3 regions of the Megasphaera sp. UBA4233 genome follow, and region 1 is predicted to be linked to each of the others. Evidence: riboswitches for the same ligand, from Rfam matches in the RefSeq annotation. Region 1 holds a riboswitch; each other region holds the start of a gene.

Region 1 (7,836 bases):
ACTGTTCCCGCGCCTGTCGCATGATTTCTTCCGGTGAAGACAGCCGGTCTTTTTCTTCATGCAGTTTCTGGTTTTCTTCAGTCAATTCCCGTTCCTGGTTGACCGTTATCGTCATATCCTGATGAATCTGCCATAACTCATATATCTTGGAACCGAGAAACAGGCCGCCAAAAATCAAAATAGCCACGACAATCCGCTTATAAGCAGACCAGCCCGCCTTTTTCCTGCGGCGGACGTTCCGTCTCCTGCCCTGCCCGGATAGGCGCGGTCGTCCTGTACGTTTCACCGTCATGTCTCAGCTCCTTTTCAGATTAAAAAAATCTTAACTTATAGTATACCTTGAAATGACTACAAGATAAAGCCTTTTCCCGATATTTAAAGGGAAATGCCGTAATGTGGCTGACGAAAAGGGCCCATTTCTTAGAGATTATCCCCTTTTAAAATAGGAGAATCTCTCCTATAATAGACATATGTATTCGAAAAGGAGGCTACGTTATGCCATATACACCGATAAACGATGAAATACTGACCAGGCTGAAAGAAATTGCCGGCAGCAAAAATGTTCTTACAGAGACTGACGCCATGCAGCCATACAGCCATGACGAAGTAACCGATCCGGCATACCACCATATGCCGGAAGCCGTCGTATTTGCCGAATCAGCCCAACAGGCCGCGGCCATCGTACAGCTGGCCAACGAGTATCATTTCCCTGTCGTTCCCCGCGGTGCCGGAACAGGGCTGGCCTGCGGAGCTGTTCCCATCTATGGAGGCATCGTATTGTCACTGGAAAAAATGAACCATATCCTGGAAATCAATACAGACAGCCTGTACGCAGTCGTTGAACCGGGTGTGCGCACGTCAGATTTGCAAAAAGCCGCTGAAGAAAAAGGATTATTCTATGCCGGCGACCCCTGCAGCGGCGATTCCTGTTTCATCGGCGGAAACATCGCGACCAATGCCGGTGGCAACCGGGCCGTAAAATACGGGACAACGCGGCATCAGGTCTATTCCATTGAAATCGTAAATCCTACGGGACGGATTGTACAGCTCGGTGCCCGCCTGCAGAAGCAATCGACGGGATATTGTCTGGATCAGCTGGTCATCGGATCAGAAGGAACACTGGGCATCATCACCAAAGCCACATTGAAATTACTCCCCAAACCCCGGTACAAGCTGGACCTTCTCGCCGTGTTCGACGACACAGCAGCGTCCATCGGCGTCGTCAATAAAATCATAAAAGCCGGCATAACGCCGACGTGCGTTGAGTTTATGGACAACATCACCATCAAATCCGTAGAACGCTATCTGAACGAAACGCTCCAAGGCAGCGATACGGGCAATTATCTGATTGTGGAAGTAGAAGGCACGAGTGAAGACGACCTCGATGATAAAGCCATCGTCCTCGACGAACTGTGCACGGCCAGTGGTGCTTCTTCCGTACTGGTCGCCGACCCGGCCCGGATCTGGCAGGCCCGCAAGGCCTTTGCCGAAGCGGTACGTGCCGAAAGCCTTATCGTATGTAAGGAAGACGTCGTCGTCCCTGTCGATCAGGAGCCGCGGCTTCTGGCCCGGATTCTGGAACTGGCCCGGAAATATGGCCTCATCACACGCATCGCCAGTCATGCCGGAGATGGCAATATTCATTTGAACATTTTGAAAAACGAGGACCTCACATACGAACAATGGGAAGAAAAAGTTTCGGAAAATCAGCAGGAGCTGTATCGTTTCATTTATCAGCTGGGTGGCCGTCTGTCTGGTGAACACGGAATTGGCAGCAAACGCAAGGCATTGATGGAAGAATTCACCAATCCCGACGAACTGGCCATGATGCGGGCCGTAAAAAAAGCGCTCGATCCAAACAACATCCTCAATCCCGGTAAAATCTTTGATGTGGAATGAATACCTGAAAGGTGTCTCTTTACTTCCTTTCTATTTGCAGGTATAATAGAATAATCTTCAGGGCAGGGCGCAATCCCCGACCGGCGGTGACAGTCCGCGAACACGCAGTGTACGATTTGGTGAAATTCCAAAACCGACAGTAGAGTCTGGATGAGAGAAGATATGATGATAGTGTATGTGTATTCTTATTGTCATAAAGCCCTGTGCATGCATAGTGCAACAGGGCTTTTAATTATATACAGGAGGTTTCTGATGGATACAAAAGAACAAACATATAATACGATTGAAGAAGCAATCCAGGAATTGCAGTCTGGTCATATCGTCATGGTTGCCGACGATCCCGAACGGGAAGATGAAGCCAACTTCATCTGCGCTGCCCAGTACTGCACCCCGGAAAACGTCAATTTCATGATGAATCATGGCAAGGGACTCATCTGCCTGCCCGTCAGTCAGGAATATGCCCATAAGCTGGGCTTGTTCCCTATGGTAGGCGAAAACACCAACAACAACCATACGGCTTTTACCGTTTCTATCGACTATAAAGATACAGATTCGGGTATCACGGCAGAAGACCGGGCCCGTACTATCCAGAAAGCCGCGACAGATTCTATCTCAGCTGATGATTTTACCCGGCCGGGACATGTATTTCCCCTGACCGGCGTCAAGGGCGGTGTCCTCATGCGCAACGGCCACACGGAAGCCACATTGGACCTGTTGCGCCTGGCCGGGCTGAAGCAAGTCGGCGTATGCTGCGAAATCCTCGATGAACGCGGCGAAATCATGCACTCCAAGGCACTTTGGGAACTGGCCCGCACTCACCACCTGACTTTCGTCTCCATCCACGATCTGCAGAATTACTGCCGTCGTCATGACAAACACGTCGTGCGGGAAGCTACGGCAAAGATGCCTACCAAATACGGCGAATTCAAGATTTACGGTTATATCAATGACCTGACCGGGGAACACCATGTCGCCCTCGTCAAAGGCGAAATCGGCGATGGCAAAAATCTCCTCTGCCGGGTCCATTCGGAATGCCTGACCGGTGATGTCTTCGGTTCCTGCCGCTGCGACTGCGGTGAACAGCTGGCCGCCGCCCTGACGCAGATCAATAAGGAAGGGCGGGGCATCCTCCTGTATATGCGCCAGGAAGGACGCGGCATCGGGCTCATCAATAAGCTCAAAGCCTATGCCCTGCAGGAACAGGGGTATGACACAGTAGAAGCCAACGAAAAACTGGGCTTTGCCCCGGATCTCCGCGAATACTGGATCGGTGCCCAGATACTCCAGGACCTGGGTGCCCGGGAATTACGGCTCCTTACCAATAATCCCCTCAAGATTTACGGTCTCGAAGGGTTTGGCGTGGAAATCGTCGAACGGGTTCCCATTGAAATGCCGGCCCAGAAATTTGATGAATTCTATCTGGAAACTAAGAAAAATAAGATGGGGCATATCTTGACTCATCTGAAATAAGTGATTGTAAAAAAGGCAGTAGCATTACGCGTTTTTGCGTAATGCTACTGCTTTTTTAAGCGGAATCATATGTGTATTACGTAATCTTAAGCTGCGCCGCCTTCATTATCGGCTTCACCGCTGGACCATACTTTCTGTGCATAGATGGCATTGAACAACAGAGCGGCCTGTAACGCCACCTGGGACAAGTTGGCTCCCAGGGTGCCAATCGTGTTGTCCCCCAGTACCATCTGAATCGATAAAATCGTCCAATAAATAAAATTGGCAATATTGACAAAAATCCAGAGAGACCAGTTTTCATTATACTTCAGAATGTAGAGAATCTGAGCTATAAAGCTGACTACGAAGTTAATGGAATCAAAATAAGGCAGCTGGCCGCCTACCTGGGCCAGGACGAACCAGCCGGCCGCCCAGGCAATGAAGGCTGCCATAAATACTTTTTTCCGCGTCCCCGGTTGAAACGAATGAGTCGTTTCCTGATGCCCCCACATATACCATCCTATCGGCTGGGAAATGACATAGACGATATCCATGGCAAAAGACCCATAGGCATGGCTGATCCAGGCAATGTATGTCATGGCAACGCATTGTACAAAGCCAAAGATAAAAGATATTTTACGGCCTTTCATGCCGTATACCAGACAAAGCACTCCGGCTACGCCGGAAATCATGCCGACGATGCTGTCGGGGGCGATGGCATAGACGACGAGCTGCAATAAAATCAGCACGGCCACATAGGTAACTTCAAAGCGCTTCCAGTTGGTAAAGAGCTGGCTATAAAACCAATTATGCTGTGTTGTTTCCATATTATGCTTCTCCTTCCGGATCAGAAAGGATCTGCAGAGCCGTCACGAGCGAGTCCTGTTCTCCCTTTGCCACGAGATCGGCACTATTCACTAAATCATTGACACCTTCTGCCAGGTCTCCCTGATAGAGGACGACATTATTCAGGATCGACAATGTTTCCATATGGCGCAAGCGGCCGATAATCATCAGAATCCCCGATTCCATATCATCGGCGACAATGCCCTTTTCAGACCAGAACGCTTCGGTCTTATCATTGTCATCCATATAAAATCCATCGTGCGAACGGATAATGCCATAACAGGCCTTTGGAGCATATGTATGGGCCAGGGCCAGGAGCCGGAAGGACGGTACGGCCGGATATATTTCCGGCACATACTTGCGGGACAGTCCATCATCGCGGACAGCTCCTTCGGCAATCACTAACTGCCCTAGCGGTATATCATGCTGCATGGCTCCGGCAGAACCGACGCGGATAACCCGTTTAATACCGACATTATGCATTTCTTCCACGGCAATGCCCGCAGACGGTGCTCCGATTCCTGTAGACATAGCTAGTATCTTTTTCCCCTTGTACATGCCAATAATGGATTTGTATTCCCGGTTACAGGCCCAGGGAACGACATGATCCATCAATTTCGCAATCGTATCTACCCGTGCAGGATCTCCCATGATAATGGCAGAATCCGTGTCAATGGCTTTGGTCAGCTGGGTATGGGGCTGAGGAATTTCTTTCGCTTCCATACTGAATCCTTCTTTCCCTTTTGTCTAAATAATCGTAATACGGCCCTGTGGTTTTGCATACGTATCTCCCACGTTTCCTCCCAGAGCTTCTTTGATATAATTGCGGGCAGCATCGACATCGAGATAATCGACATCACCAACCGTTACTTTAGCGGGATCTGTCAAGGCAGAATAGGTATCGCCACCCGATGTCAGATAATCGGGAACGACGATGCAATACGTCGCATCGGGGTTGAAGGATTTGCCACCTACTTTTGTAATGGTCACGCGGCTTCCCGGTTTTGCCGGACTATAATAGGTGGAATGAGGATATACGTCCCCTTTGGCATAAGGTACCCGCGTATCGACGGTGTATTCAATCCCTGCTACCTGCGGGAATGCACCAATAGCTTTCGGGGTCGTACAGGTTGCGGCTTCCAGGATTTCCAATAACGTCGATCCTTTCATCGTCACATATTGGAGGTAGTTGTGATAAGGCATGACGAGCAGCAAATCATTTTCTGTGATTTTTCCCTTGTTGATAGAAGCACGGATACTGCCGCCATTCATGATAGCCCCATCAACACGGACATGCTGTAACACCGTAGCCTGACGTACCTGCCACAGGAAGGCATCGGCCAGAAAATCACCCAGATTCGTTTCTTCAGTCCGGACGCCGGGTGCGCGTGTGCCATCGAGCGTCATCGCCGTTGTGCCGACCACACTGGCCAACTTCTTGGTAATACGGGCCTGTGCCTTATCTACTATAGCTTTTACTTTAGGATCTTCCTTATTATATCGTCCATAAGGATACAGGTCTTCTTTCCATTTCCCATCAACCTGTTGAATGACACCGATATTGGCCAGATGTGCCCCCGTTTCGGCTAACAGTGTGCCGTTTACTGTACGGTCTTTTATGACATGATCATGGCCATCAATAAAAATGTCAATTCCCTGAACGTGATTGAGCACATCGTCCGACCGGTCTCCCGCTGCATCGGGAGCACTTCCCAGATGACCGATGGCAATGACCAGATCACAGTCTGCATCTTTTAATGCATTGACTTCCTTTTGAGCAGCCGTATACATATTATCTTTAGCCAGGAACGTCAGTCCCCGCGTACTTTTCGGGTTGGAAGTCGTCACCGTCGAAGGGGTCGTCAGGCCAAATACGCCAATGTTCAGATTGCCTTTTTTAAGGATGGCATGTGTCTTCGGAGTAAACGGCTTTCCCGTGGCGTCTACGATGATATTCGCTGACATGACGGGGAAATGAGCCTGCTTGATGCGCTGTTGTGTGACATCCGCCCCATAATCGAATTCATGATTGCCCAGGGCCATGGCATCGTATCCGGCGGCATTCATGAATTCAATAGCCGTTTTTCCTTTGCTCAGATTGACCAGATTGTTGTCCTGGATTGCATCCCCTGCATCGAGCAGTAATACTTGTTTTCCCTGGGCTTCAAAATCTTTTCTGAGTGCCGCAACGGTTGCCATACCGTTGACACCATCGGCACGCTGATCGTATCCATGAGTATCGTTAGTATGCATAATGACCAAATGAGAATAATCTGCTGCAAATACTGAACTGACTAAACAGGACAGAACCAGCGCCAGGGCTGCAGTTTTCTTTTTCATGTGTACCCCTCCAATTAAGTTACTCTAATGCTATGCGTTTGTTATATATTTTTATTAGTATTATACACTAACTAACGGAAATATTCAGATTTTTTTCCATATAGCAGTTCCCTTTCCCGTCTAAATCAGCTATGGAACAGGGTAAACGTTTCTTTATTATAGTCAATAAGGCCATCCCGCTTCATTCTGCCCAATTCAGCCGACATGGCAGACCGGTCTACGGATAAAAAATCTGCCAGCTGCTGCCGGTTAAATTCGATGGAAAACGTATCCTTGCCTCTTTTTCTCGCTTCGTGTGATAAATAGGCCATCAGTTTCTGCCTTGTCGAACGCTGTGACATGTATCGTATTTTTTCAGTCAGTACAAGATTTTTTCCAGCCAATACTGCCAGCAGATTGGCCGCCAATGTTTTCTGACTTTCCGTCAGCGTCGTATGGCCACCCAGGATGTAGCGGAGATTGATGAACAGCACTTCACTTTTTTCTACCGCCATGACATCGACGGCAGAACGGGCATCGGGAAGACTGGCAAAAGCTTCTGCAAACATGCCTCCTGCAGGGATATATGCCAGTATATTACGATTTCCCCAGTAATCCTCTTGTATAATATGGACACTACCATGTAGAACAATGCCCAATGCATGCACTTCATCACCGGCATAAAAGATAAAATTTCCCTTATCGTATGAACGTACACGGCTTCCCATATCTTTAAGGAGTACATCGATTTCCTTTTCGTTAATTCCCAGAAATAAGGGCAATTTTTTTAATACAGTCACATTTTGATTCATTTCGCACCTCATTGTTAGAATAACAACAGATTTTTCTTTCTTATTGTACTATACTAATGATATAAACAAAAGCACTCTGAATAAAAGTATATCATAAAACCCTGTGTATTAAGGAGGAAATTCAAATGAAACGTAAAATCATTCACATCAATCAGGATAAATGTAACGGCTGCGGCTCCTGTGCCCGGGCCTGCCATGAAGGAGCGATTGCCATGATAAGCGGCAAAGCCACGCTGCTGCGGGACGACTACTGTGATGGCCTGGGTGACTGTCTTCCCCATTGCCCGACCGATGCCATTACCTTTGAAGAACGTGAAGCGGCTCCCTATGATGCCCAGGCGGTAGCGGAACACCAAAAAGCACATTATACCGGAACGGGCTGCCCCGGAAGCCGCATGCAGACACTGCATCAGGAGCAGCCTGTCTGTCCCGGCCAGAAGAGCCAGGTACTTACAGGCCAGGATTCTGGATGCGCATCATCCCAGCCGTCCCTGTCCCGGTTGCGCCAATG
Region 2 (7,836 bases), on a different contig from region 1:
AGAATATATTGAAGAAGAAAAATCTCGATGTGTCTGTCAAGGAAGTCGAAAGTTCAGATGTGCCGATTGGTGAGGTCATCAGCCAGACGCCGTCAGGCGGTGCTGTCGTCAAAGCCCAGCGGACAATCCATCTGACGGTCAGCAAGGGCAATAAGGGAGAAGAAGTCCTGATTCCGGACCTGAAAGGGCTGACGATGGATGAGGCAGAAAAGATTCTGAAAGAAATCGGTCTTTCCATCGGCAAGGTCAAGTATGAATCCAGTGATTCTGTCGAAAACGGCCATATCATCAGCCAGAATCCCAAATCACCTGATAAAGTAGAAAAGGGAACGAAAATCAACCTCGTGATCTGCCGCAAGAACAGTGATGAAACAAAACCGTCCAAGGCACTGCCCGATACGTCTGGCATGAGTCTCGATGCGGCCATCAAAGCCTTGCAGGATGCCGGTTATAATGTAGGTAATATTTCTAATCTCGACAGCTCGAAGGACCAGAGCCAGGCTAAAGTCACCAGTCAGTCCCAGCAGGGGGATTCTGTCGATTTGTCTGTCGAATATCCGTCGGCGGCACCGGCAGCTGATCCCAATGCCAACAATCAGGAACAGGCCGGAACGACTCATACGGGCATGGTCAATATCAGCGTTCCATCCGGTGCTTCCAGTCAGCATGTCCAGATTGTCGTCAGTGATGACAACGGATCCCGTGTCGTCTATGACCGGAACCAGTCTGGCGGGGATAGCATCAGTAAGAGCGTCAGCGGTACAGGCCGGACGAGAGTTAAGGTATATATCAATAATTCACTGGTTCAGGACCAGTACATTTAAAGCGCCACAGGGCAGAGGAGGATTATGACAACAGGCCGGGTCATCAAAAATTACAATGGTTTTTATTACGTCGATACAGGAGACCAGGAATTGGTGGAATGCCGGCGCAGAGGGAAGCTGAAAGCGAAGATACTCGTAGGAGACCGGCTGTCTCTGACTATGGTCGATGACCACAAAGGGGTCATCGAAGCCGTCCTGCCGCGGTCTAATGCGCTCCGGCGCCCGGCTGTGGCCAATATAGACCAGATGTTCATCATCATGGCAGCCCAGTCACCGGATCCGAACCAGTTCCTGGTGGATAAGATGCTCATGACGTGTGAGTACGCCGGCATCCATCCCAAGCTCTGCTTTAATAAGTGCGATTTGGACCGGGAAAAGGCAGAACAGTATCAGTCTTTTTATCAGGACTGCGGGTACGACGTGTACCTCGTATCGGCCCGGACAGGGGAAGGTATCGACGCGCTTCTCCGGCTCCTGCCCCAGAAGATAACGGCTTTTGGCGGCCCGTCCGGTGTAGGGAAATCCAGCCTGTTATCGCGGATCCTGGGACGGGATTTGTCTGTCGGTCAGGTAAGTGAAAAGATCAAGCGGGGCCGCCATACGACACGTCACTCAGAGATACTCTGCATGGATGACCATACGTATGTCGTCGATACGCCGGGATTCAGTTCTCTGGAATTTGAAAATCTGGAACCCCGGGAGCTGATACAGCTGTTCCCCGATATGATGCCATACACCGGTACCTGCCGATTCAATTCATGCCTCCATTATCATGAACCAGATTGCTGCGTCAAACATGCCGTAGCAGAGGGAAAGATAAGAAAAGAACGATATGAAACGTATTGCAAGATTTTAGAGTCCATTCTGGAAAGGAAACGATTTGCATGGTAGCTATTTGTCCGTCCATTTTATCTGCCGATTTTGCCCGCCTGGCCGATGAAGTCAAAGACGTTGAAAAAGGCGGCGCCGATTATATTCATCTCGATTTGATGGATGGGCATTTTGTGCCCAACCTGACCTTCGGTGTCCCCGTGATTTCCAGCCTGCGCAAGTATACGTCGACGCCCTTTGATGCCCATCTCATGGTAGAACATCCGGAAACGTATATTGATGGCCTGAAGAAAGCGGGCGTCACGTATGTTACGGTCCATCAGGAAGCCTGTATCCATCTGGACCGGGTCATCCAGCAGATTCACGAAGCCGGTATGAAGGCCGGTGCAGCACTCAATCCGGCGACCCCCGTCTCTTCGCTGGAATGCGTGGCCGGAATGGTCGATATGATCCTTATCATGAGTGTCAATCCCGGTTTTGGCGGGCAGAAATTTATCCCGTATACGCTGGATAAAATCCGGGCGGCCCGATCGCTCCTGACGAAGAGCGGCAATACGACAGCCGTCATTGAAGTCGATGGTGGTGTCAATAGCAAGACCGTTCAGGCTGTCAGGGAAGCGGGGGCTGATTTCCTCGTAGCCGGCAGCGCTGTCTTTGGTGCCAAAGACCGGGCGGCAGCTATTGCGGCCCTGCGCTGAACGCAGGCAGTGCTTGTATTTCGCATTTTATTATGGTAAAATGTCTTTTGTATGAAAGAACTGAATAGAAATAGTCTTTGGGGCAAGGTGAGAAAGCGACGCTTTCAATTCCTGACCGGCGGTAGAGTCCGCTAACTCCTTATGGGAGCTGAACCGATGGGATTTCGGTACCGACAGTATAGTCTGGATGGGAAAAGACAGCACGGACGTGTTTATTTAGTGTGCTCAAAAAGGCTATTGGTATGTATGTGTACCGATGGCCTTTTTTGTTTCTGTGACAGGAAAGGAAGGACAATCTTGGAACCGATAGAATATATGCAGGAAGCCCTGTCTCTGGCCAGACTGGCACTGGGGTATACATCCCCAAACCCGGCTGTAGGCTGTGTGATTGTCAAAGACGGTAAAATCGTAGGACGGGGCTATCACCACAAGGCCGGTACACCTCACGCAGAAGTATGGGCACTGCGGGAAGCGGGAGATCAGGCTGAAGGAGCTACGGTGTACGTCACGTTGGAACCGTGTGCTCATTATGGACGGACGCCTCCCTGCGCCCGGACGCTGGTAGAAAGAAAGGTGGGAAAGGTCGTCATGGCCATGCTGGATCCCAATCCGCTCGTCGCCGGAAAAGGTGCTGCGATTTTACGGCAGGCCGGTATTCCCGTGGAGGTAGGACTTCTTTCCCGCGAAGCCGCCCAGCTCAATGAAGTATTTATCAAGAATATGATGGTTGAAAAGCCATTTATTGCATCCAAACTGGCCCAGAGCCTGGATGGCCGTATTGCTTCGCGGACAGGTAAATCCCAGTGGATTACCAATGAAGAAGCGCGGCGGGAGGGCCATTATCTGCGCTCTATCTATGATGGAATCCTGGTAGGCATTAATACCATCCTGGCGGACAATCCTCTTTTGACCTGCCGCATACAGCGTAAAGAGCAGGAGGCGCCTCACCAGCCCGTGCGCATTGTCCTGGATACTCACGGCCGTATACCGGAAACGGCACTGGTCATAACGGATAAGACTACCGATACGATCGTTGTCACGACGACATTGTGTCATACAGATAAAATGCGCCGCCTGAAAGAACTGGGCGTCCGCGTTATTCTGGCCCCGCTGACAGGAGAAGGACATATTGACCTGGTACAGGCAGTGAATCTGTTGTGGAAAGAGGGCATACGCAGTATTCTCGTAGAAGGCGGCAGCACCGTACAGGGGAGTTTTTTTGATTACAAACTGGTCGATAAGATATATGCTTTTGTTGGAAATAAGGTTATTGGCGGTTCGCAGTCGCTCCCCTCTGTCGGTGGGAAAGGTGTTGACGATCTGGCTGAATGCATGCCTCTTTCCTATGACAGTGTCAAAATGTTAGATACTAATATATTGATTACAGCTTATAATACAGAAAGGGAGGGTGCCTATGTTCACTGGCATCATTGAGGAATTGGGGATAATCCGTGCCATGGACCGCCGCACTGACTCCATCGTCCTTACGATAGAAGCCCACACGGTGCTGGAAGGTACACGCATCGGCGACAGCATTGCCGTCAATGGTGTCTGCCTGACTGTGACATCCCTGAACGATACTTCGTTTACGGCGGATGTCATGCACGAAACGATGCGGCGGACGTCCTTCTGTGAACTGCGTACCGGTTCTCCTGTCAATCTGGAACGGGCGATGCAGGTCGGCGGCCGCCTGGGAGGTCATATCGTCAGCGGCCATATCGATGGAACGGGCCATGTGTCGCGTATAGAAAACGACGGGATTGCCCGGGTTATCACCATTTCCATTCCTAAGGACATGGCGCCCTTTATCGTAGAAAAAGGTTCCATTACCATTGATGGAATCAGCCTGACTGTCGTTTCTGCCGGAAGCAGCCAGTTTTCCGTATCCATCATTCCCCATACAATGAGTCATACGACACTGATGGGTAAACATCCCGGTGCTATTGTCAATCTGGAAACGGATATCGTCGGCAAATACATTCATCGCTTTATGGAAACAGGCCCCGTAGAAAGCCCGAAAGGCGTTACGATGGAAATGTTGTTGGAAAATGGATTTTAATCCGCTAAATAGAATATTACATACATATTAGGAGAGTGGTACAAATGGTACAAGTAAAAGAAGGTAAATTAATCGGTTCTGGTATTAAAGTGGGTATTGTCGTCGCTCGTTTTAATGAATTCATCTGCAGCCGTCTTCTCGGCGGGGCCTATGATGCGCTGAAACGTCATGGTGTATCCGATGATGACATTACGACAGCCTGGGTTCCCGGTTCTTTTGAAATTCCCCTCATAGCCCAGAAAATGGCTGAATCGGGCAAATACGATGCCGTCATCTGCCTGGGAGCCGTTATCCGCGGAGCCACCAGCCATTATGATCTGGTATGCAACGAAGCTGCCAAAGGGATTGCCCAGGCCAGCCTCAAGACGGGCGTCCCTGTCCTGTTCGGCGTCATTACGACGGAAAATATCGAACAGGCCATCGAACGGGCCGGTACAAAAGCTGGTAATAAAGGCTTTGACGTGGCAACCAGCGCTATTGAAATGGTCAATCTTATTAAAGAATTATAAGAGTAAAACGCTGCACACGACTATCCATCGTGTGCAGCGTTTTTAACTATTTATGGAAATGATTGGCCAGCCGGACTCAGTGGTCATCTTCTTCGATATCCGGCTCCGGACTTGTCGTAAAACCGATGACCCGGCGCGGTTCTTCCGGGTTGGTACGCTTGACGGCCACGAGCAGCAGGTTCAGCTGGGACAAGTGCTGGACCAGTTCAACGCGGGACCCGTCTTCCAGTTCTCCGTAGAACACAATCATGTTCGGGTCCCAATAGCCGACATCCTGGATAGAAAAGGTGATGTTGCCGGCTGATACGAGACGGCCGCCAGCCTGCAGATCATCTGGCAGGTCTTCCTCGAATTTATTGATTAACGTCACTACCCGTTTGTACATATCTGAAGCCAGATAAGGAGTTTCCGGATCTTCTTCCTCATCAGAAGCCCCGGCAGGATTGACCAGCACCAGCTTTGTCTCTTCGTCTTCTTTCTTTGTGGTCTGCTTCAGGACCGGATTGGTTTCCACCGGTTTGGCAGCGGTTTTCGTTTCTTCTGTCATATAAAGTCCTCCTCTCTGCATCTCCTGTATATATTTTATTCGACAACGTACGGTCCGATTCCTGCTTCACGAGATGACTAGTAATTTCCGTACCAGAATAGTATAATATAAAGTACCTTATTACGGAGAAAGGATACGTTACTTATGCAAATGGAAGATAAAATTATACATTATACGTCAGACGAACTGATTCGCGTTTCTGTCGCCGTGACGCGCACGATTACCCAGAAAGCCCGGACCTGCCACAATCTGTCCCCCGTAGCATCTGCTGCCCTGGGGCGGGCTATGACTGGTGCGGTCCTTCTTGCGGGAGATTATAAGAATCATGAAGGTGTATCACTGAAATTCAATGGTGACGGTCCTCTGGGAGCCGTCCATGCCGATTGTTTTGATTCTCATTATGTCAGAGGATACGTCGATCATCCGCAGCTGGATATCCCGCTTAAAGCGAATGGCAAACTCGATGTCAGCGGAGCCGTGGGCCAGCATGGGCAGCTTTCGGTGACGCGCTTTACGCCTGAAAAGATGACTTATACCAGTCAGGCCGAACTCGTATCGGGGGAAATTGCCGAAGATCTGGCCTATTATCTCCTCACATCGGAACAGGTCCCTTCGACGATCAGCCTGGGCGTACTTGTAGCCAGAGATTATTCCATTGCGGCATCGGGTGGATTCCTGGTTCAGGCTCTGCCGGGAGCCAGAGATGAGGATTTGGCACGGGTAGAAGCGAATATTACCTGTATCGGCCCGATTACATCGTATCTCAGCGGCCATCCTGATGGAGAAGAGCTGGCCGGTATCATCCTGAGTGGCATGCATTATAAGGAATTATATCGCCAGCCGTTATCCTGGCGTTGCACGTGTTCACGGGACCGCATAAAAAACGTACTCATGTCATTGCGGCCGGCTGATAAGGAAGAGTTATTGAACGATCCGCAGGTGGAGATGACCTGTCAGTACTGCGGTGCCAGATATGTCATCAGCCACGATGAACTGGTGGCGCTGTTTGAACAGAAAGAGACGTGATATTGTATGGGACATATTGCTATTATCGGAGGAACGGGACTTTGTGACCCGACAATGCTGGACCATGTGACGTCGGGGCAGATGGAAAATTATTACGGGACCATCCGTTACACGCGGGGAACGTATAAAGGAAAAGAAATCATTTTTCTGGCACGCCATGGCAAATACCATTCCATCCCGCCCCATCTCATTAATTATCGGGCCAATATCCTGGGGCTGAAGAAACTGGGCGTTACGGCGATTTTATCCACGACTGCCGTCGGGGCCATCAACAGGGACTATAAACCAGATGATTTTGTCCTTCCTGACCAGTTTATCGATTTTACCAGTCATTCCCGCCACGGTTCGTTTTTTGATGGCGGCAGCAACGGCGTCGTTCACGTCGATATGACCGAGCCGTATTGTCCGTCCCTGAGAGAAACAGTAGTACAGGCAGCCCAGGAACTGTCTTACCCGCTCCATGCATCAGGGACCTATGTCTGTACGGAAGGACCGCGGTTTGAAACGCCAGCAGAAATCAAGATGTTTGATAAACTGGGCGGCGATATCGTGGGGATGACCAACGTGCCGGAAGTGTGCCTGGCCCGGGAAGCAGAAATGTGCTATGCGACGATTTCGATGGTCACCAATTACGCTGCCGGCATTTCACCCGTTCCGCTGACCCATGCAGAGGTGGTCGAAAAAATGGTGCAGAATTCAAAACGCCTGCGCAGATTGGTCATGCGTGCAGTGGATTTGTATGATGACCGCGATTGTTCATGCCGTCATACACTGAAAGATTATGGAGGTTTTTCTGTCTGATGAAAACATTAGCCTGGGAACATCATGCCCTGCAGCTGCTCGATCAGACGCGGCTGCCGGGAGAAGAACGATATCTCTGCTGTACCCGCTGGCAGGAAGTACGCGATGCCATCCGCATACTGGCCGTCCGGGGAGCTCCTGCTATCGGGGTAGCAGCTGCTTATGCCATGGTTCTGGCCGCCCGGGATATTGCAGCCGATGAGCCGGATAAAACACAATTTGAAATCCGGCTGGCTGAAGCCGGAAGGGGACTGGACGGGGCCAGGCCTACGGCAGTCAATCTCCACTGGGCCGTACAACAGCAGATGAATCTGGCGAGAAGGGCTTTGTCCTCTCATACGGTGGCAGAAACGGTGGAGTTACTGGAACAAGGTGCTTGTACTATTGAACGGGATGATGCGGAAATGGACCGTCGTATAGGCCGTTACGGTGCCGGCGAGTTGGGAAAATCCCGGCAGCCATTGACGATCCTGACTCATTGCAATGCCGGGGCATTGGCTACAGCCGGAATCGGTACGGCCCTGGGGGTCATCCGTACTCT
Region 3 (7,836 bases), on a different contig from region 1:
CTGGTGGCCTATCTAGATTTTCGCTTTCCTGCCGATTCTGCATATAACCACATCGGCTATGTCTACTTTCTTCATGACTGGAAAGGCACCGTAACGGCTTCTGATGAAATGGAACCGTGCTGGTTTTCTGCCTCATCTCTTCCCTATGATGAAATGTGGAAGGCCGATGGAATCTGGATTCCCATGATTCTTTCAGGCAGGATAATTTCCGGTACTATTGTATTTGGTGATGACAATGACAGCATAGCCCATACTGATTTTTCTGATACACCGGGCCTCCTTGAACAAACTGTTCCCGACACGTTTTAAGCACTGTAGACAGACTGGACAAGTGTGCCGAATCGTTTATAATGAAGATATAATCATTATTTTATGAGGAGGGGTTTTACCATGAATACACTCGTTGCTGTCTGCATTGCTCCCAGTGGTACTGGTGACGAATATGCACCTTATGTGGCTGAAGTTGTCAAAATCATCCGTAATTCGGGTTTAAAGTGCCACACGTACTCTATGTTCACAGAAATTGAAGGAGAATGGGATGACGTCATGGCTGTCGTCAAAAAGTCGACTCAGTATTTTACCGATAAAGGAATTCGTACGTCGGTCGTTCTGAAAGCAGATATCCGTCCCGGATATACGAATATGATGGATGGGAAGATAGACCGGCTGAATAAGGCCATAGAAGGGAAATAGGCAGGAATTTGCCATTCTCATGGGCCGTATCCTGGCAGGCACGGGACGATTTTATTTACGATTACCGCCTGTTCCTGCCAGATAATGCCCTTGACAGATAATACAAAAACGTGTATACTAATCTAGTCAGTTGCATATGGAGTGATACTCAAGAGGCTGAAGAGGACGGTTTGCTAAATCGTTAGAGGTCGTAAGGCCTGCGAGAGTTCGAATCTCTCTCACTCCGCCAGATTACTGGACAGAGAGCACCTGGGAAGTTTTCCCGGGTGTTCTTTTTTTTGCGCCCGACATCGTATTACATGATTTGTATCTAAATAATTGTGACATTTTTGTGTTATTGTATTATAATAAAACAAGAATGAGCTCTGAATGGTGAATTCTGAGAAATACTGCGTGCCATATTCTTTTTGTTATGGAAATGTCCTTTCGGAAAGGGCGGTCTACGATAGAATGTACTGGCATTCGCATGGGACGGGGGGAGATGCGGTATATAGCATGTCGAATTAAAAAGAATGGCATTTAAAAACAGAAAGGATGATGAGAGTTGATTAGTAAGCGTATCAAAATTTTTGGACTTATACTTGCCGGATTATGTTCCCTTATGCTGGCTGGTTGTGGAACGGGAAGCGATAAGGTATCTACTGGCTATTACAAAAACGTTGCAATCAAGCCGAACGGCGAATTCGTTATCAAAGACCGGGTTGACGACTCAAAAGCTAAGAAAGGCGGCATTTTTTACTATGTCGAAATGGGCAAAGATGACGCGACAAAAGATAAAATCGTAAGTGTTACGGCTAAAGCTGGTAATGCTCCCATCGATATACATTGGAAATCTACCGTTGGTAACATGACGGCTGTTACGGCAGCACGGATTCAGCTTGACTACAGCCAGGATGGTTACATTAAAGAAAAGTATGAACGTGTGACCGGCAAGGCGGGGGTAGGGAACCACGGTGAAGCTTCTATCCGTTATCAGATAGCAAAAGATGGAGAAAATAAAGGAAAAGCAGAAAAGAAATATTATTATAATTCTGAAGGCGATAATAATTCTCTAGGAAGCGTAGCACAGGCGAAGATTGCCTACGATAAAAAAGGGAATATTGATACCATTACCTATATGAATAAGGATGGAAAAGTGGTTAATGGATATCTGGGTGCCAGCATACTAGGATTTGTGTATGACAAAGAAAAAACGGATGTATTGGACTCCATAGAAATCCGGGATAATAACGGTGTAGTGAAGAACAATAAAAACAAATACGCCCGTATTGCTTTTTCCTATGATAAAAAAGGCCGTGTCATCAGCCGTAAGTTGTACAATGAAGCCGGTGATCTCGATGGCAGTGCTCAGAAGAGCCTGTTTGTTTTTCTTGGTCCCACTTCGCTTAATGACAAATTGCAACAGATGAAAGATGGTCTGATAGAAGCTGGGGCAGAAACAAAATATACATATGATGACAAACATGCCGGTCCGGTCAAAATCCAGTTCCTGGGCATAGATGGACAGGCTGCTCCTGTTAAGGATGGTGCCAAGGGCGTTGCCGAACTGGATATGACCTATGATGACGCGGATCGTATTATCGATTTGAAGTTTATCGGCGCTGATGGACAAAGCCTGCCCCTTGTCATAAGTAATACTAAAGGGCCTGATGAATTAAAGATGGACTATGATGAAAACAGTAACATCAGCCAGATAAGCTACTTTAAAAATGGGGAAGCTCTGAACATAGATGAAAAAGTCCTGAGTAATGGTGGTATGTCAACAAAGACAGATATTGCTGCTGTGAAATACAAATATGACAGCCAGCGTAATAGAACAGAAGCTAAATATTTTGATAAATCGGGCAACCCGACCTATTTGAAATTGTATGGGACTACTAAGTACTATGGTCGTCAGTTTGAATATTCTGAAAATAACAATAATCAGCCTAAGGTCACCTATCTGGATGCAGATGGACAGGCGATTAAAGCCGACCCTAAAGATATGTTCCTGGGAACATGGAAGGAACCGGTCAAAGGTGGCTATACGTGGGTTGTCAAAAAGGGAACGATGGAAATTATACGTCCTAATGGCATGAACTCGTCCTATTCGTATGAATTGTCGAATGTAAAGATTGACCCGGAAACAGGTAAGGGAAGTATGATTTTGGATATGAAAGGGAAAAATGATTTTGGTGTAGAAACATTGAAATTTAGCGATGCCGATCATTTTGAAATGGTGGATACGTTTAATCAGAGCAAATTAGTCCGCCAGAAAGACTGATTGCATTGACGTAAGGAGAGTTGTAATGAAATGAGTTTTTGCTCATTTTGTTACAACTCTTTTTTTGTTTTGTATATCGGATTATTCACTTATTCATAGACAAGGAAAAAGCTCTGGCCTATAATGGAATTAAACTTATATTTTTATCAATAGGAGCCTTCATCATGGAAACTGTGAAACATGCGGATCATTATAACCGCAATCTGGAATGTCCTGCCTGTGGCAAGAAAAGCCGGTTTAAAATATGGGACCGCATACAGATAGACAAAAATCCCGGACTTCGGGATAAAGTACGGGATTTATCTCTCTTTCGGTTTCAGTGTCCGAAGTGCGGACATGAAACATATCTCGATTATGATTTCCTTTATATTCAGAGCAATCTGCGCCTGGTCATTTATTATGCTCCCGGCGGAGGAGATGTGACAAATATGCATCAGTCACTGCAGAAGCCGGAATATGAATTCATGAAGGCATTCCGCTATCGCCTTATCCGCCAGCGGGTGCAGTTACTGGAAAAACTTGCCATTTTTGACGCCGGATACGATGACAGAGTAATAGAAATCATGAAAGTAATGATTCAATCTTTTCTGGCAGCACAGGCCAGCCCGATTCATGCCAGCCTGATTGAATTTACTCACAGTGAATCGGGCGATGCCTTTCATTTTGCTGACCAGAGCCAGCAGAAATCAGGCATGCTTCCGTTTAATGATTCCATGCATCAAACGTATCAGGCACTGGAGCGTGATCTGGGAGAGGCGCTGCCACCGGATGACATGCTGGAAATCACACCCCAATGGGCAGTTTCCTTTGTAAAGGACCATCAGGATTTATTTGCCTGACGGGCCATGTAGTCTTTGATATCTTTCAATGTAATGAAGGGCAGATGATACATATCTGCCAGGTGCCATAACTGAGGTGTACGCATCATGGTTCCGTCTTCGGCCATGATTTCACAGCATAATCCGGCTTCTTTCAGGCCAGCGAGACGCATGAGATCTACCGTGGCTTCTGTATGTCCGCCACGGGTGAAAAGGCCGCCTTCTTTGGCGATGAGGGGAAACATATGCCCGGGACGACGGAAGTCTGACGGACGGGAAGCATCTTCTGCCAGCATCCGCGCCGTATAAGCCCGTTCCACTGCGGAAATACCCGTTGTTGTTTCTACGTGGTCTATGGAGACGGTAAAGGCCGTTTCATGGTTGTCCGTATTCCGGGCTACCATAGGCGGCAGAGCAAGTTTTTCTGCAAAGGCCGAACTGATGGGAAGGCAGATGAGACCTTTTCCATGAGTCGCCATGAAATTCATATTTTCTGTTGTGCAGTACTGGGCGGCGCAGATAAAATCACCTTCATTTTCTCTGTCCGGATCATCTGTGGCGATGATAATCCGGCCCTGGCGCAAAGCATCCAGTGCTTCATCGATAGTGTTGTACGTTCGTTTCATTGTCATAATGCATGCCTCCGTATATAAGGGTATTGGGAATTGTCTTCAGCAAAAAAATAACCCTGACCAGGACGGTCAGGGCATACAGGCACAGCATCAGACAGACTGCGGACGCAGCCTGAGATTGCCTTCTTCCATCCAGACTATACGGTCGGTTTTGGAATTGCACCAAATCATGCGCCAAAGCGCTAGCGGACTATACCGCCGGTCGGGAATTGCACCCTGCCCTGAAGACATTTTTATTATACCATTAATTTTACGCATTGCAACTATGTAGCAGGAGAAATTTAAAGAATCAAAAAGATATCATTATGAAAATCAAAATAGACAAAAACAGTCAGGCAGATATAGAATCTGCATGCGCTGAACAGGAGGAACGGTATGAATATAGCTCATTATGTTAAAGCAAAAAGCCTGGAGGAAGCCTGGCAGTTAAATCAGAAACGGTCAGCGGTTATCCTGGGTGGCGGTTGCTGGCTGCGCATGTCTCCCCGCCGCAGGGTGGCAACGGCAATTGATTTGATGGATTTGGGACTGGATGAAATACGCGAAACAGAAGAAGCATTTTATATTGGAGCTATGGTGCCATTGCGCCAACTGGAAATTTCTGAATCACTGGAAACGTATACCCAGGGGGCTATGAAGGAAGCATTGCGTCATATTGTGGGTACACAATTTCGCAATATGGCGACGGTAGGAGGGAGCATCTGGGGCCGGTTTGGCTTTTCTGATGTATTGACACTCTTTCTGGCTTTGGATGCAGAAGCCGATTTATATAAAGGCGGACGAATACCCCTGTCTCTTTTTGCGGAAAAGACGGCAGATACGGATATTTTAAAAGGCATATATCTCCCTAAAAAGAAACGGCGGACGGCCTATGCTTCGCTGCGTCTGAACGCGACCGATTTTCCTGTCCTGGCCTGTGCCGTATCCCGCACAGCAGATAGCGTCTCCTGCAGTGTGGGAGCACGACCGATGAGAGCACAGGTACGATGTCTTCCGGCAGGTACGGGAATGACCGGGGAGGAAGCGGAACGGGCGGCCCGTGAAGTGGCGGATTCTTTATCTTTTGAAGATAATATGCGGGCCAGCCGCATATACCGGCATGATATGGCGATGGTTCTGTGCAGGCGGTTGTTATTACAGACGGCAGGGGAGGGAGACTAATGAGAATTCAGTACTGGCTTAATGGAAAGATGGAAAGTGATGAAATTTTACCAGGACAGATGCTGTATGAATTATTGCGTAAAAAGGGATGTTATAGCGTCAAATGCGGTTGTGAAACGACAGCATGCGGATTATGTACGGTATGGCTGGAGGAAAAACCGGTACTGTCCTGTGCCGTGCTGGCCGCCCGCATTGACGGAAAGCATGTTATGACACTGGAAGGACTGCAGGATGAAGCACAGGAATTTGCCCGGTATATGGGACAAGAAGGCAGCGATCAGTGTGGATTTTGTAATCCCGGTTTTGTCATGAATGTGCTGGCTATGGCAAGAGAATTAGATAATCCTGGAGAAGAAGAAATCAAAGAATACCTAGCAGGCAATCTCTGCCGATGTACGGGATATGTCAGTCATATGAGGGCATTGAAACGGTATCTGACAGAAAAAGGAAAGGGGATGCGGTTATGAGAGAAATCAACCGGGTGGTTATGAAAAAAGATGCCCTGCAACTGATGACAGGAAAACCGGCTTATACGGAAGATTTAGCACCGGAAGGCTGTCTAATCGTCAAAGCTCTGCGCAGCCCTCATGCCAGAGCCATCGTACGTCATGTTGACACGAAAGCTGCCCTGACCGTTCCGGGCATTGAATGCATCCTGACAGCAGAGGATGTCCCTAAGACGCGGTTTACTATTGCCGGCCAGACCTATCCGGAACTCAGTCCGTATGACCGGCTTATACTGGATAGACAGATACGATATGTTGGAGACCCAGTGGCTCTTGTAGCCGGGCGTGATGCGGCATGTGTGGATAAGGCTATGCGCATGATAAAGGTGGAATATGACATACAGGAGCCTCTTCTCGACTTCCGGCAGGCCGTGGATAATCCTATTGTGGTTCATCCGGAAGATGACTGGAACCCACGTGTACCGGTCGGTGGTGATAACAGACGAAATATTATTGCCCAGGCGGAAGAAGACTGGGGCGATGTCGATACGGCATTCCAGAAATCGGATGTTGTGATTGACCGGATCTATCATACAAAACAAGTACAGCAGTCTATGATGGAAACATTCCGGGCGTATACGTATTTGGATGAATTTGGCCGTCTGGTCATTGTCAGTTCGACGCAGGTTCCCTTTCATGTACGACGCATTGTCGCGACAGCCCTGGAAATTCCCAAATCGAAAATCCGTGTAGTTAAGCCACGTATCGGAGGAGGCTTTGGTGCCAAGCAGACGGTTGTCATGGAATGTTATCCTGCTCTGATTACTATGCGTACGGGAAAACGGGCGTATATGGCCTATACGCGGGAAGAGGCCATGACGGTTTCCTCTCCCCGGCATGAAGCAGATGTTCACGTGCGTTTGGGGGCTTCCCGGGATGGTATTATCCAGGTGATTTCTGTGGAATCGCTCTGGAACGGTGGTGCGTATGGTGACCACAGCCCGACGACGGTCACGTTGTCGGGACATAAATCGATTCCTTTATACAATCGTTTCTCTGCATTCCGGTTCCGGTACACCGCCGTGTATACCAACACGATTGCTGCCGGAGCATACAGGGGGTATGGTGCTACCCAGGGGATTTTTGCACTGGAATCGGCTGTGAATGAATTGGCAGACAGACTACACATGGATCCGGGAGCACTGCGGCTTCAAAATATCGTACAGCAAGGTGAAAGGATGCCGGCATATTTCAACGAAACAGCACTGAGCTGCAATCTGGGAGAATGCCTGAAACGGGTTCAGGCTATGATCGGTTGGGAGCATGTATATCCGCGGCATGTGCTTCCCGATGGCAAAATCCGCGCGGCCGGTCTGGCACTGGCTATGCAGGGGTCTAGTATTTCCAATGTGGACGTGGCTTCGGCGACAATAAAAGTGAATGACGATGGATTTTATACCTTATCCATTGGAGCGACTGATATGGGGACAGGATGCGATACCATATTGGCGCAGATAGCTGCGGAATGTCTCAATTGCTCTGTCGATGAGATTGTAACCCGTGGTGTCGATACGGATACTTCGCCATACGACAGTGGTTCCTATGCATCTTCGACGACGTATCTGACGGGGATGGCTGTCGTAAAAACCTGTCGGTCACTGATCCAAAAGATAAAAGAAAAAGCGGCACTCATGCTGGATTGCGACGATCCTTCGAATCTGGAATTTACTGGTGATGCGGTAACAGATCCTGCCAGTGGCCGGAGGGTAACACGGCAGGATCTGGGGAATGCAGCCATGATTACGAATGATATTGCCTTGGAA

What was found. A riboswitch is a leader RNA that binds a small molecule or an ion and turns the genes downstream of it on or off. The one in region 1 is predicted to bind FMN.
Region 2: another riboswitch for FMN. It lies ahead of ribD (bifunctional diaminohydroxyphosphoribosylaminopyrimidine deaminase/5-amino-6-(5-phosphoribosylamino)uracil reductase RibD); the one in region 1 lies ahead of B2U90_RS08820 (bifunctional 3,4-dihydroxy-2-butanone-4-phosphate synthase/GTP cyclohydrolase II).
Region 3: another riboswitch for FMN. It lies ahead of ribB (3,4-dihydroxy-2-butanone-4-phosphate synthase); the one in region 1 lies ahead of B2U90_RS08820 (bifunctional 3,4-dihydroxy-2-butanone-4-phosphate synthase/GTP cyclohydrolase II).

Annotation. Positions count from the first base shown of each region.
Region 1 is NZ_DGXL01000025.1:120,841-128,676, reverse strand. Features, by position in the region: gene B2U90_RS08830 (FtsB family cell division protein) at 1-292, opposite strand, end outside; gene B2U90_RS08825 (FAD-binding oxidoreductase) at 496-1,899, shown strand; FMN riboswitch at 1,949-2,065, shown strand; gene B2U90_RS08820 (bifunctional 3,4-dihydroxy-2-butanone-4-phosphate synthase/GTP cyclohydrolase II) at 2,152-3,369, shown strand; gene pnuC (nicotinamide riboside transporter PnuC) at 3,456-4,175, opposite strand; gene B2U90_RS08810 (nucleoside phosphorylase) at 4,177-4,917, opposite strand; gene B2U90_RS08805 (bifunctional metallophosphatase/5'-nucleotidase) at 4,942-6,534, opposite strand; gene B2U90_RS08800 (Crp/Fnr family transcriptional regulator) at 6,660-7,325, opposite strand; gene B2U90_RS08795 (ATP-binding protein) at 7,451-7,836, shown strand, end outside.
Region 2 is NZ_DGXL01000020.1:151,240-159,075, forward strand. Features, by position in the region: gene pknB (Stk1 family PASTA domain-containing Ser/Thr kinase) at 1-824, shown strand, start outside; gene rsgA (ribosome small subunit-dependent GTPase A) at 849-1,715, shown strand; gene rpe (ribulose-phosphate 3-epimerase) at 1,709-2,353, shown strand; FMN riboswitch at 2,423-2,556, shown strand; gene ribD (bifunctional diaminohydroxyphosphoribosylaminopyrimidine deaminase/5-amino-6-(5-phosphoribosylamino)uracil reductase RibD) at 2,651-3,787, shown strand; gene B2U90_RS06865 (riboflavin synthase) at 3,768-4,412, shown strand; gene ribE (6,7-dimethyl-8-ribityllumazine synthase) at 4,457-4,921, shown strand; gene B2U90_RS06875 (DUF6173 family protein) at 4,998-5,468, opposite strand; gene hslO (Hsp33 family molecular chaperone HslO) at 5,613-6,494, shown strand; gene mtnP (S-methyl-5'-thioadenosine phosphorylase) at 6,501-7,295, shown strand; gene mtnA (S-methyl-5-thioribose-1-phosphate isomerase) at 7,295-7,836, shown strand, end outside.
Region 3 is NZ_DGXL01000016.1:15,989-23,824, forward strand. Features, by position in the region: gene B2U90_RS04600 (8-oxo-dGTP diphosphatase) at 1-309, shown strand, start outside; gene B2U90_RS04605 (MTH1187 family thiamine-binding protein) at 391-693, shown strand; tRNA gene B2U90_RS04610 (tRNA-Ser) at 832-922, shown strand; gene B2U90_RS04615 (hypothetical protein) at 1,238-2,956, shown strand; gene B2U90_RS04620 (CpXC domain-containing protein) at 3,121-3,795, shown strand; partial or broken gene ribB (3,4-dihydroxy-2-butanone-4-phosphate synthase) at 3,801-4,406, opposite strand; FMN riboswitch at 4,523-4,639, opposite strand; gene B2U90_RS04630 (FAD binding domain-containing protein) at 4,782-5,567, shown strand; gene B2U90_RS04635 ((2Fe-2S)-binding protein) at 5,567-6,034, shown strand; gene B2U90_RS04640 (xanthine dehydrogenase family protein molybdopterin-binding subunit) at 6,031-7,836, shown strand, end outside.